3 regions of the Mycolicibacterium goodii genome follow, and region 2 is predicted to be linked to each of the others. Evidence: riboswitches for the same ligand, from Rfam matches in the RefSeq annotation. Region 2 holds a riboswitch; each other region holds the start of a gene.

Region 1 (4,297 bases), 2.3 Mb from region 2:
CGAAGTACTGCACCATGTCGTTGCGCTCGGGCTCGCCGTGCACGAGCACGTCGAGGCCCAGGTCTTCCTGCAACTTCACCACCGCCGCGATCTCGTCTTTCATCCGCTTCTCGTACTCGGCGGTGTCGATGGTGCCGCTGCGCAGTTCGGCGCGGGCCATGCGGATGGCCGAGGTCTGCGGGTACGACCCGATCGTGGTCGTCGGCAGCGGGGGCAGGCCCAGCCGGTCCTGCTGAACCTCCCGCCGGCGTGCGGCCGGGCCGCGCTGGACGCCCGAGGCAAGGATCGACGAGAGCCGTTCCCGCACGTGATCGTTGTTGAGTCGCGGGTCGGACTTGCGTGCGGCGATCGCTTCGTTGGATGCGGCGATCTCACCGGCGATGGCTTCGCGTCCCTGCGTGAGGCCGCGCGCCAGCGCGACGACCTCGGTGACCTTCTCGAACCCGAAGGCCAGCCAGCTGCGCAGCGCAGGGTCGAGCTCCGACTCGGCGTCGAGGGTGTAGGGCACATGCAGTGTCGAGCACGACGTGGAGACGGCGAGGTTGCCGACGGACCCCAGTAGTGACGCCAATGTCCCCAACGCCGACTGCAGGTCGGTGCGCCAGATGTTGCGGCCGTCCACGACGCCGGCGACGACGGTCTTGGTCGTGAGTTCCGGTACGGCGGCTACCGCAGCGGCTGTCCCGGCCACCAGGTCGACGCCGATCGCCTCGACCGGCGTGCGGGCCAGTGTCGGCAGCGCGTCGGTGAGCTCACCGAAGTAGCTCGCGACGAACAGAGCGGGCCGCTTCGCCAGCCCGCCGAGGACCTTGTAGGTCTGCCCGGCCAGCTCGGCCGCGTTGTCGAGGATGTCGGTAACCAGCACGGGCTCGTCGATCTGCACCCACTGCACGCCCTCGTCGGCGAGCAGCCCCAACAGTTCGCCGTACACGCCCACCAGCTCGCCGAGTCGGGAGATCGGGGCAACGGCCCCGCCGACGGCCTTACTCAGCGCCAGGAATGTGATGGGTCCGACCAGGACCGGGCGTGCTGAAATACCGAGTGCCCGTGCCTCTCTCAGCTCTTCGATGACTTTGGCGGGGTTGAGGGCGAAGCTGGTGTCTGGACTGAGTTCGGGGACGATGTAGTGGTAGTTGGTGTCAAACCACTTGGTCATCTCCAGTGGAGCGATGTCGGTGCCGTCGTAGGTGCCGCCTCGCGCGGCGGCGAAGTAGCGGTCCAGATCGTCGGCCACTCCGGATACGCGGGGAGGTAAAGCGCCGACCAGGACCGCGGTGTCGAGCACGTGGTCGTAATAGGAGAAGGTGTTCACCGGAACGGAATCCAGCCCGGCGGCGGTCAGCGATTCCCAGGTGTCGCGGCGGATCTTGGCCGCGACCGACTCCAGTCCGCTGCGGTCGAGGTTGCCGGCCCAGTACTTCTCCACGGCCCGTTTCAATTCGCGGTGGGGACCGATGCGGGGAGAGCCGAGAATTGTGGCGGTGAAGGGTGTTGTTGCGCTCATGAGACGTCCTGTTTGATGCGAGGGAAGGCCATCGCCGGTAGACGTCGAACCGAAGGCGGCTGACCACGACAGGTCGACCGATTCGGCCAATGCCCATTCCACGAGGCGATGAACCACCGGGCGCGGCGCACCCGGTACGGCTGGCAGGTCTTCGGACTCACAGGCGCGTGCGCTGACGCACACCTACTGGCCGTCGCTTCCCAGCCCCGAGGCGGGGCCAGTGCTGATGACGGCGGTCGTTCCTGCATACCGCTGCGGGACAGTCCCGGATTCTCACCGGGTTCCCTCTCGTTCCGCACCTGTGACAGCACACGGAACTCGATGGCCGGTACGGGCGTTCGTCGAGCACCTGTAGCGGACAAACCAGCTGCGGCTGCAGCGTACCTCTACCGGGCTGTCGGCAGCGACCCTGACCGATCGTCGTTTCGGCGGTCCAGCCACTCGGCCAGGGATCGGCCAGCCTCCAGCACATGGCGCTCGGCGATCGCGCGGGCCCGGACGGGATCGCGTTTCTCCAGCGCGTCGATCAGCTCTTCGTGCTCGGACAGCGAGTGCTTCTCGTGCTCGGGGAACAGGACCAGGAAGTTGGTGGGGACCACGCGTGCCGCCTGCTTGATCGCAGCGAGCAGCCTTGGGGAGTGGGCGGCGCGGTGAAGGGCTTGGTGGAAACGCCAGTTCGCTTCACCGATGGCGTCGTCGCCGCAGTGTTCGGCGACGCCGGCGGCCAATGCCCGCAGCTGGTCGAGTTCGTCGTCGGTGACCCGCTCGGCGGCCCAGGCCGCCGCCTGCCCGGTGAGGACTCCGAGGATTGTGAAGCTGTCGAGGACGTCGGCCGAGCTGATGCCGATTACCGTGATGCCACTGCGCGGGGCCACGCGTACCAGGCCCTCGAACGACAGCTCGAGCAACGCCTCGCGCACCGGCGTTCGACTGGTGGCGAACTCGGCGGTGATCGCGTCGAGGTCGATCCGCGTTCCGGCAGGTAGCGCGCCGGTGAGGATGCGGTTGCGGAGCTCTCGGGCAGCGCGTTCGCGCACCGTTCCGCCGATGTCCATGCCGACCACCCGACGATCCTAGCAAGCGCCACATCTAGTGTTTGAAATCTGATATATCAGGTGTTAGATTGCAGTCTATGGGTCAGCGTCGCACCGACAAGATGTCTCTGGTTGCTTTCATGCAGGCGGGAAGCACCTCCGTGTATGCCGGATCGTGGCGGCACCCCGCCACCGAACACGGCTATCTCGACGCGGCGTACTACGCCAAAGTCGGGCGGCAGCTGGAGGAAGGCTGCTTCGATCTGATGTTCTTCGACGACCGACTTGCGATGCCCGGCATCTACGGCGGTTCGGTCGCCGAAGCGGTCCGATACGGCGCGCGCCCGGTCAAACTCGACCTCAGCGTCATCCTCGGCGTACTCGCCCAAGCGACATCGCACATCGGCCTCGGCGCCACGTATTCGACGACGTACTACCAGCCGTTCCACGTCGCGCGGACGTTCGCCAGCCTGGATCACCTGTCGCGCGGACGGGCCGCATGGAATGTGGTGACCTCCGTCAACGACAGCGAGGCCCAGAATTTCGGCGTCGATGCCCATCTGGGCCACGACGAACGCTATGACCGCGCAGACGAGTTCCTCGACGTGGTCACCGGACTGTGGGACACCTGGGACGACGACGCCATCCGGCACGACCGGGCCGGTGGCATGTATGCCGACCCCGACAAGGTGCACGAACTCCGGCACCAGGGCAAATACTTCTCGGCTCGCGGACCGCTGACGGTACCCCGGACCCCGCAGGGCCGGCCGGTCATCCTGCAGGCCGGGTCCTCGGGACGGGGACGCGACTTCGCCTCCCGCTGGGCGGAATTGATCTTCACCGGGGATCCCGGCCTGGCGATCGCACGAGAGCACTACGCCGACCAGAAGGCTCGTATCGCCGAAGCTGGACGCAACCCGTCGGCCGTGCGCATCTGCCCGATGGCCTATGCCGTGGTCGGCGAGAGCGAGTCGCACGCCAAGGAACGTGAGGCGATGTTCCTCCATGACCTCGTCGACCCGATGGCGTCGCTCACGCTGCTGTCGGAACTGATGAACTACGACTTCGCTGCGCATGGCCTGGATGATCCGGTGACCGACGAGCTGATCGCGTCGGTGTCGGGGATCAGGGGGCTGGTGCAGAACATCCGTAACCACATCGGCGGGGATACGGTGACGGTGCGTGACCTCGCCGGGCATCGGGCGACGCTGCTGCAAGGTCCCCGCTTCGTCGGGACCGGCCCCCAGGTAGCCGACCAGATGGCCGAGTGGTTCGAGGCGGAGGCCTGCGACGGGTTCGTCCTGGCCGCCACGCACATGCCCGGAGCATTCGAAGACGTGGTGCGCATGGTGGTGCCGGAACTGCAGCGGCGCGGGCTGTTCCGCAGTGCCTACGAGGCGTCGACCCTGCGCGGGCACCTCGGATTGGAGCGGCCCGCATCGACCCGATTGAGCGCGTAGATGACACCGAACGCGATGCTCGAGGGAGTCCGAGTCCTGGATTTCGCCACGCTGGCCGCCGCCCCGCTGGCCGCGACGTACCTCGGGGAGTTCGGCGCCGAGGTGATCAAGGTCGAGCAGCCACATCACGGCGACCCGATCCGGACCTGGGGCAATCAGCGCGACGGGGTCGGACTGATGTGGAAGTCGGTGTCGCGGAACAAGAAGTCGATCACTCTCGACTTGCGCAGCGCCGAGGGCCAGGCGCTGGCTCACCGACTCGTCGAGCATGCCGACGTGGTCGTCGTCAACACCCGCCC
Region 2 (4,297 bases):
CGGCAGAACGTTGACCAGGCCGCGAAGAGGCGATCCCGACGGTCCCGGCTGCACGAACCCTCCTGCCAGAGCATGGATCACGGCATCGAGTTCATTCGATGTCCCGGCCAGCCTCGGCACCACCTCGGTCGCGGCGAAACGCAACACCGCGCGGACCTCTGGCGCGGCGTGAAGCTGGTCGGCGGCGTGGGGATCCCAGCCGGCCGCCTCCATGGCCTCAATCAGCGCCCGCGCCCGCGTCTCCGTCTCGTCCACCGCGCGGATGTCGGCGTCGTCTTTCAATCCGAGTGCGGCACGAAGCCCGGGGACCGCGTGGCTCCGTCCGCCCCACACCTGCGCGGACCGAAGAATCGCCAGCACGAGATTCACCCGCGTCTCCCCCTCGGGCGCGCCGCCGAGGACATGCAATCCGTCACGGATCTGGGCGTCCTTTATCTCACACAGCCAGCCGTCGACATGCAGCAGGAAGTCGTCGAACTCCTCATCGCCGGGGCGGTCATCGAGTCCGAGGTCGCGATGTATCTCCGCGGCGCGCATGAGATTCCATATTTCACCGCGGATGGCTGGCAGCTTGGCCGGGTCCATCGCTGCGATATTGCTGTGCTCGTCGAGCAGCTGCTCCAGACGGGCGATGTCTCCATAGGTCTCGGCGCGGGCCATGGGCGGGATCAGGTGGTCGACGATGGTGGCGTGCGCACGCCGTTTGGCCTGGGCGCCCTCACCGGGATCGTTGACCAGGAACGGGTAGATCAACGGCAGGTTGCCGATCATCGCGTCGGTCGCGCACGCAGCCGAAAGAGCCGCGTTTTTTCCCGGCAGCCACTCCATCGAGCCGTGCTTGCCGAGATGCACCACGGCGTGCGCACCGAAACCGTGCTCGATCCAGCGATACGCCGCAAGGTAATGGTGGCTCGGTGCCATATCCGGATCGTGGTAAATGGCCACTGGGTTGTCGCCGAAACCTCGCGGCGGCTGGATCATCAGCACGACATTGCCTGACCGCAGAGCAGCCAGCACGATCTCGTTGTGCTCATTTACGAACAACGAACCTGGCGGCGGCCCCCAGACCTCAGCAATTTCGTCACGCAGCTCGGCAGGCATATCGGCGATCCAGGCGGCATACTGCTCGGCGCCAATTCTGACCTGGGCCTGCGTGAGCTGCGGGGCGGTCAGCCACTGTGCATCCTGCCCACCCGCCTCGATCAACGTATGGATCAGCTGGTCTCCGGCGTCAGTCTCGTTATCGATATCGAGCACGCCGAACCCGTCACCCACGTCGTAGCCTGCCGCACGCAGCGCGCGTAACAGACGCACGGTCGACGCGGGAGTGTCAAGACCGACGGCGTTGCCAACGCGAGAGTGCTTGGTCGGATATGCCGACATCACAATCGCAAGTCTCTTCTGATCGTTGGGAATTCGACGCAGCCGGGCATGGCCGACCGCGATGCCGGCCACGCGAGCGCACCGTTCCAAGTCGGCGACGTAATGCGGAAGTCCGTCGCCGTCGATCTCTTTGAACGAGTAGGGCACCGTGATGATGCGGCCGTCAAACTCCGGGATCGCGATCTGCGTCGCGGAATCCAGCGGTGTGACACCGTCGTCGTTGGCAACCCATTCGGCCCGCGGCGAGGTGAGGCAAAGTCCCTGCAGCACAGGGATATCTAGCGCAGCGATACGTTCGATGTCCCACGACGCATCGTCCTCACCCGCCCCGGCTGTCGCTGACGTCGAACCACCCGCGGCGAGCATGCTGACCACGATCGCGTCCATCGTCCCGAGCGCGTCGAACAACTCCGCAGGGGAGCTGCGCAACGACGAAGCGAATATCGGGATGCCCACCGCCTCGCCGGTGGCATCGATCGCGTCGGCCAGCGCGTGCGCGAACCCTGAGTTGCCACTCACCTCGTGAGCGCGGTAGTACAACACCCCCACCCGTAGTGGTCCTGGCGCCTGAGAGCGGCGCGTGCTGTAACCCCATTCGGGAATCACCACCGGCTCTTCGAAACCCTCACCCGTCAGCAACACCGTGTCACAAAGGAAGGCGTGCAACTGGGCGAGGTTGGCGGGCCCACCCTCGGCGAGGTAGGCGTGCGCCTGCGCCGCCACACCGAGGGGCACCGAGGACCATTCCATCAGTTCGGCATTGGGCTGACGTTCACCGCCCAACACCACCAACGGGAGACCGGTTGCCCGCAGGGTCGACAGCTCGGTGTGCACCTCAGCAGACGAGCCGAGCACCCTCAGGACCACGACATCCGCACCCTGATCGATCACAGATTCGACCGACTGCCGTGACGGATTTCCGAGACGAAATGACGCACCGCTGGCCCGAGCCGACAGCAAATCGGTGTCAGACGTCGACAGTAATGCGACCCAAGGCGCATGGGTCGCTGCATCAACTGGCATTGAGGGTCCTCCTTGGGGTTCTCGCCCCTCGTAGACGGAAGCCTCGTGACCAGTATCTGGCTTAGGGCACCGACCGTAGTCGACCCACACAGTGGCGGAACCGCCCCGGATTTGCACCGGGTTCCTGACGCCACGAGACGTACGCGTGCAGTGTAGCGACCGCTCGTCGCCACTGTCACCGCCCGGCGGGCGAACGCCTTATGAGCGCAGCAGGAGTTCGTCGTGGACGAACTGGACGAGGAACTCCTTCATGGCCGATACGGTCATGTCGGGTGCACCGGTGACGACCTGGATCGCCACGCCATCGGTGAGCGCGGTCAGGCGCTTGGCCACGGTCTCGGGGTCGATGTCGGAGCGAAACACGCCTTGACGTTGGCCGCGCCTGACGATTCGGCTGACCGTTTCGTGCCACCTGGCGTAGTACGTGTTGTGGACCGGGCGCAGCTCGGGCCGGATCGTCGCCTCGGCCCAGAACTGCATCCAGATCGACCATTCATCCCGGACCGGCCCCGGGCGCGGCAGTTGCATGTCGAACAGCTTCAGCAGTCGCTGATGGGCGTTGTCGATCTTGACCAGTTCGACACTTTGCCGGTCAAAGGAGCGATCCACGGCGTGCTGCAACGCCGCGGTCAGCACCTCCTGCTTGCCGGGGAAGTAGTAGTGCACCGCACCGGTGCTGGTCCCGACCAGCGCGGCGATGTCGGCGATGCGCACCGCGTGATAGCCACGTTCGGCGATGAGCTGTGCCGCCGCATCCAAAATGGCGGTGCGTCGAACGTCCTCATTGATTTGCGTAGTCACTCCCCCACCTCCTCGGCCGGTCTTGGGACTGATTCAACCAGATGACAATCTGACTGGCGAGTCAGACACTCGACCGAGTTTGGGCGAGCCTTGGGAGCGAAAATTTTCAGGGCCTCTACCTGCAGATTTCATCATCACAGGGGCGAACTCGGGACTTTGGGTGTTGACATCTATGGCCCAGATCACCACCATTCTGATGCATCAGTCAGATCACACACAGGGGGTCGAGCCGGACCGTGCCACCGAATCACTCATCCCGAGACAACAGGGACAACAGGTTCGTGCTTCGCGACGATGCCCTGCACGGCACCGTCGCACTCGTCACCGGCGGTGGCACAGGCATCGGCCGGGCCACCGCGTTGGACCTGGCCCGGTCCGGCTCCGATGTCGTCATCGCCGGGCGCCGGCGCGAGCCGTTGGAGAAGACGGTCGCCGACATCGAACTTCTCGGTCGCCGGGCCCTGGCGGTACCCACCGACATCCGAGACGACGAACAGGTGAGCGCCCTCGTCGAACACACGCTCGCCAAGTTCGGCCGCATCGACATCCTGGTCAACAACGCCGGTGGTCAGTTCGCCGCGCCCGCAGAGGAAATCACGTCGAAAGGATGGCGCGCGGTGCACCGCCTCGCCGTCGACGCGACGTGGTCGGTCACCCGCGAGGTCGCCGTCAACGCGATGATCCCGCAGCGCTCAGGGGTCATCTTCTTCATCGCGTTCTCGCCGCGGCGCGGCATACCGACCTTCGTCCACGCCACCTCGGCGCGCGCTGCCCTGGAGAACATGGCCTCCGGGCTGGCGTTGGAGTGGAGTCGCTACGGCATCCGCACGCTGTGTGTGGCCCCAGGAACCATCGCCACCGACGGCATGGACGCGAACTACCCCCAGGAAGCAAAGGAGCAGTGGTCCAGCGCGATACCGCTGGGCCGGCTCGGTGCCGCCGACGAGGTGTCGGCAGTGATCGCCTTCCTGGCCTCGCCCGGTGCTCGATACGTCACCGGCACAACCGTTGTCGTCGACGGCGGCGCCGACGCGTGGGGCGCTGGACACCCCGTACCTGGATTGGAGAGCCATCCGTGACCACCCGCGAT
Region 3 (4,297 bases), 2.1 Mb from region 2:
GCGGGCCTGGACAAACTGCCGCCCGGCGCGCAGATCACCGTGCGCACCGCGGCGCAGCAGATGATCTCGGCCAGCGACAACATGGCCACCGACCTGCTGATCGGGCGGGTGGGAACCCGTGCGGTGGAGCGCGCGCTCGTCACGGCCGGACACCACGATCCGGCCAGTATGACGCCGTTCCCGACGATGCATCAGGTGTTCTCGGTCGGCTGGGGCGAACCGAACCTGCGTGAGCAGTGGAAGAACGCCTCCCACGCGGACCGGATCAAGCTGTTCCAGCAGACGAATTCCCGTCCATACCAACCGGATCCGAACCGCACCCACACGCCCGCGTCGAACGACGGGCTGGAGTGGTTCGGCAGCGCCGCCGACATCTGTCGCGTGCACGCCGCGCTGCAGGCCTCGGCCGTGGGCCCGGCCGCACCCGTCAAGGACATCCTGTCCGCGCTGCCCGGCATCGACCTGGACCCGGCCAAGTGGACCTACATCGGCGCCAAGGGCGGCAACCTGCCCGGCGATCTGACGTTCAGTTGGTACGCGGTGGACCACACCGGGCAACCGTGGGTCGTGAGCTTCCAGTTGAACTGGCCGCAGTTCCGCAGTTCGACCGCGGCGGGCTGGCTGCTGCAGATCGCCAAGCGGGCCTTCGCGCTCGCGCCCGTGGGCTAACCGCTGCGCAGGGTCCAGGCGCCGGCCCGGTGGTGCAGCACGGTGCGGCTGACCGGGGCGATGTCGATCCGCCAGAAGGACTTCGGCGGCGCGTCGAGCGCCACCAGGACCGCCGCGCGGATCACGGCCGGATGCGTCACCGCGACCAGCCTGCCGCGCCGCGTCGACACCGTCTGCATCCAGCGTCGTACCCGCTCGATGAGTTCGACGATCGATTCGCCGCCGTGCGGCGCGCGGGTGGGTTCGGTGAGCCAGACCGCGAGATCCGCGGGTTCGACGGCGCCGAGCGGCTTGCCGCGCCAGCCGCCGCAGTCCAGGTCGGCCAGCTCGGGGCGCACCTCGGCCGACAGGCCGAGCAGTTCGGCGGTCTGTACGGTCCGCTTCTCGGGGCCGCAGAGCACGGTGCCGGAGGCGCCAATCTGCCCGGTGCCGGAGGCGCCAATCTGCCCGGTGCCGGAGGCACTGATGTCCACGGTGCCGGTCTGGCGGTGACCCAGCTCGTTGAGTGGCTCGTCGGCGGGAAATCGTCCGGCTGCCAACGCGTCGGTCATCGCATGCGAGACCAGTGACAGCCGGACGACCTCACTCACGCCGAAAGGCCGGCCTGCTGACGGCGCGGACGTTCACCGAGCAGCCGGGCCGCCAGCGGTGCGAACACCAGCCCGATCGTCGCCCACATCACCAACTGCGTCAGGAATGCGTACAACCGGAACTCGTACAGGTCGTCCGCCGGGAACCCACCGAAGACGATGTGCCCGTGGTCCTCCAGCGGCCCCGGTGTCTCGTCGATCGTCGGCAGCACCAGCATCAAAACCGCCATCGCGACGATGTAGCCGCCTGCGCCCAGCAGCGTGGCGTTCCACGTGCCGAACTTCCCGACCAGTTGGCGGCCGAGATACACCGCCGCCACCAGCAGCGCCGCGCTCAACACGACCAGCAGCAGATACAGCAGCGTGCGCTGCTGGATCGTCTCGTCGAGGCTGACCGCAGGCGGGTTGGGCGGGTACTTCAGCGACGGCACCACATACAGCGACAGGAACATCCCGCCGGCCAGCAGCACCGAGAGCATCCTGGGCGAGAGCGCCCCCACGCGGCCGTACGCCACGCAGTAGGCCACCGCGAACAGCGCCCCCATCGCGACGGCGAACGCGATGACGCCGAAACCCAGCCCGATGTTGGCCTGGACACCGCGGCTGAACAGTTCCACCCCGTGGTCGTGGCCGCCGCCCGCGCCGTGGTCATGCGCGTGCGCCTCGCTGACGCCGTCCTCGAACGCGATGGCGCGGGCGATGACGGGTTCGACGAAGATCCGCGCGAAGACGAACGCGAGCAGGCCACCTAGGGCGCCGGCCAGAAGACCGCGCCCGATGATGTGCTTTTCCATATTCGATTGGCCCCTGCTAGGTGCTCAGTGGCATGGGAAGCCGAGCAGGTGCCTGGCGTCGTGCACGAACTCGTGCACGTAGGTGTTGTTGCCGAACACCGAAGTCGCGCCCTGATCGAGGCCGACGAAGTACAGCACAACCAGGGCCAGGACGGCCGTGAGGGACAGCCACAGCGCGGCCTTGGTGGCCGAGAGGTCGAGTGCCGGGGCGACGCTGTGGTGAGTCGGAGAGGTCGTCGGAGAGGTCATTGAGGAGATCCTTTCTGGGATTCCGCGTCCCAGTTCGAAGGAGTGACAAACGCAGGGTCTGACTTTCACAGTGGCGCGACCGTTCTGGATTCTCACCAGATTCCGGCGTCTGTCGATTACAGCAGCATCCTAAGCCACACAAAAGACCCCCGGGCAATGCCGGGGGTCTTCTGCAACTCGCTGTTTACCGATTGTCGATCACTCGGTGCCGGAGGCGGTGGCGCCGGAGGCACCGGCACCGGCCAGATCAGGCTCGGGCTCGGCGCGCTTCGGCCCACCCGTGAAGGTGAACTTGGCGTCCTCGCCCTGGCCTTCGCCGTCCCAGCCTTCGACGTCGACGGTCACCAGCTGGCCGGGGCCGATCTCCTCGAACAGGATCTTCTCGGAGAGCTGGTCCTCGATCTCGCGCTGGATCGTGCGGCGCAGCGGGCGGGCGCCCAGCACCGGATCGAATCCGCGCTTGGCCAGCAGCGCTTTCGCCTTCGGCGTCAGCTCCATCGTCATGTCCTTGGCCCGCAGCTGGTTGCCGACCCGGCCGATCATCAGGTCGACCATCTTGATGATCTCGTCCTGCGTCAGCTGATGGAACACGATGATGTCATCGATGCGGTTGAGGAACTCCGGGCGGAAGTGCTTCTTGAGCTCGTCGTTGACCTTCTGCTTCATCCGCTCGTAGTTGTTCTCACCACCACCCTGGCTGAAGCCGAGGCCGACCGCCTTGCTGATGTCGCTCGTACCGAGGTTCGAAGTGAAGATCAGCACGGTGTTCTTGAAGTCGACCGTGCGGCCCTGGCCGTCGGTGAGGCGGCCGTCCTCGAGGACCTGCAGGAGGCTGTTGTAGATCTCCTGGTGGGCCTTCTCGATCTCATCGAAGAGAACGACCGAGAACGGCTTGCGGCGCACCTTCTCGGTGAGCTGGCCGCCCTCCTCGTAGCCGACGTAGCCCGGAGGGGCACCGAACAGCCGCGAGGCGGTGAAGCGGTCGTGGAACTCGCCCATGTCGATCTGGATGAGCGCGTCGTCGTCGCCGAACAGGAAGTTCGCCAGCGCCTTGGACAGCTCGGTCTTACCGACACCGGACGGGCCGGCGAAGATGAACGAACCGGACGGACGCTTCGGATCCTTCAGGCCGGCGCGGGTGCGGCGGATCGCCTTGCTGACGGCCTTGACGGCGTCCTCCTGGCCGATGATCCGCTTGTGCAGCTCCTCCTCCATGCGCAGCAGCCGAGTCGTCTCCTCCTCGGTCAGCTTGAACACGGGGATGCCGGTCCAGTTGCCCAGCACCTCGGCGATCTGCTCGTCGTCGACCTCGGCGACCACGTCGAGGTCCCCGGAGCGCCACTGCTTCTCGCGCTCGGCACGCTGGGCGACGAGTTGCTTCTCCTTGTCGCGCAGCGCCGCGGCCTTCTCGAAGTCCTGCGCATCGATCGCGGACTCCTTCTCCCGGCGCGCGTCGGCGATCTTCTCGTCGAACTCGCGCAGGTCTGGCGGAGCGGTCATGCGGCGGATGCGCATCCGCGCGCCTGCCTCGTCGATCAGGTCGATCGCCTTGTCCGGCAGGAACCGGTCGTTGATGTAACGGTCGGCCAGGGTGGCCGCCGCGACCATCGCGGAGTCGGTGATCGAGACGCGGTGGTGCGCCTCGTAACGGTCGCGCAGCCCCTTGAGGATCTCGATGGTGTGCTCGACGGTCGGCTCACCCACCTGCACCGGCTGGAACCGGCGCTCCAGGGCGGCGTCCTTCTCGATGTACTTGCGGTACTCGTCGAGCGTGGTCGCGCCGATCGTCTGCAGCTCGCCACGGGCCAGCTTCGGCTTGAGGATGCTCGCGGCGTCGATCGCGCCCTCGGCGGCACCCGCGCCGACGAGCGTGTGCAGCTCGTCGATGAACAGGATGATGTCGCCGCGGGTGTTGATCTCCTTGAGCACCTTCTTGAGGCGTTCCTCGAAGTCACCGCGGTAGCGGCTGCCCGCGACCAGGGAGCCCAGGTCGAG

What was found. A riboswitch is a leader RNA that binds a small molecule or an ion and turns the genes downstream of it on or off. The one in region 2 is predicted to bind cobalamin.
Region 1: linked by a shared signal. The riboswitch ahead of metE (5-methyltetrahydropteroyltriglutamate--homocysteine S-methyltransferase) and the one ahead of cobN (cobaltochelatase subunit CobN) in region 2 are both predicted to bind cobalamin.
Region 3: linked by a shared signal. The riboswitch ahead of AFA91_RS10295 (CbtB domain-containing protein) and the one ahead of cobN (cobaltochelatase subunit CobN) in region 2 are both predicted to bind cobalamin.

What each region holds. Positions count from the first base shown of each region.
Region 1 is NZ_CP012150.1:1,964,937-1,969,233, forward strand. It holds gene metE (5-methyltetrahydropteroyltriglutamate--homocysteine S-methyltransferase) at 1-1,504, opposite strand, end outside; cobalamin riboswitch at 1,648-1,822, opposite strand; gene AFA91_RS09155 (GntR family transcriptional regulator) at 1,891-2,559, opposite strand; gene AFA91_RS09160 (LLM class flavin-dependent oxidoreductase) at 2,637-3,998, shown strand; gene AFA91_RS09165 (CaiB/BaiF CoA transferase family protein) at 4,014-4,297, shown strand, end outside.
Region 2 is NZ_CP012150.1:4,289,438-4,293,734, reverse strand. It holds gene cobN (cobaltochelatase subunit CobN) at 1-2,406, opposite strand, end outside; cobalamin riboswitch at 2,437-2,556, opposite strand; gene AFA91_RS20040 (TetR/AcrR family transcriptional regulator) at 2,605-3,207, opposite strand; gene AFA91_RS20035 (SDR family NAD(P)-dependent oxidoreductase) at 3,489-4,286, shown strand; gene AFA91_RS20030 (acetate--CoA ligase family protein) at 4,283-4,297, shown strand, end outside.
Region 3 is NZ_CP012150.1:2,219,634-2,223,930, reverse strand. It holds gene AFA91_RS10310 (serine hydrolase) at 1-669, shown strand, start outside; gene AFA91_RS10305 (histidine phosphatase family protein) at 666-1,259, opposite strand; gene AFA91_RS10300 (CbtA family protein) at 1,256-2,053, opposite strand; gene AFA91_RS10295 (CbtB domain-containing protein) at 2,078-2,302, opposite strand; adenosylcobalamin (AdoCbl) riboswitch at 2,307-2,430, opposite strand; gene clpC1 (ATP-dependent protease ATP-binding subunit ClpC) at 2,501-4,297, opposite strand, start outside.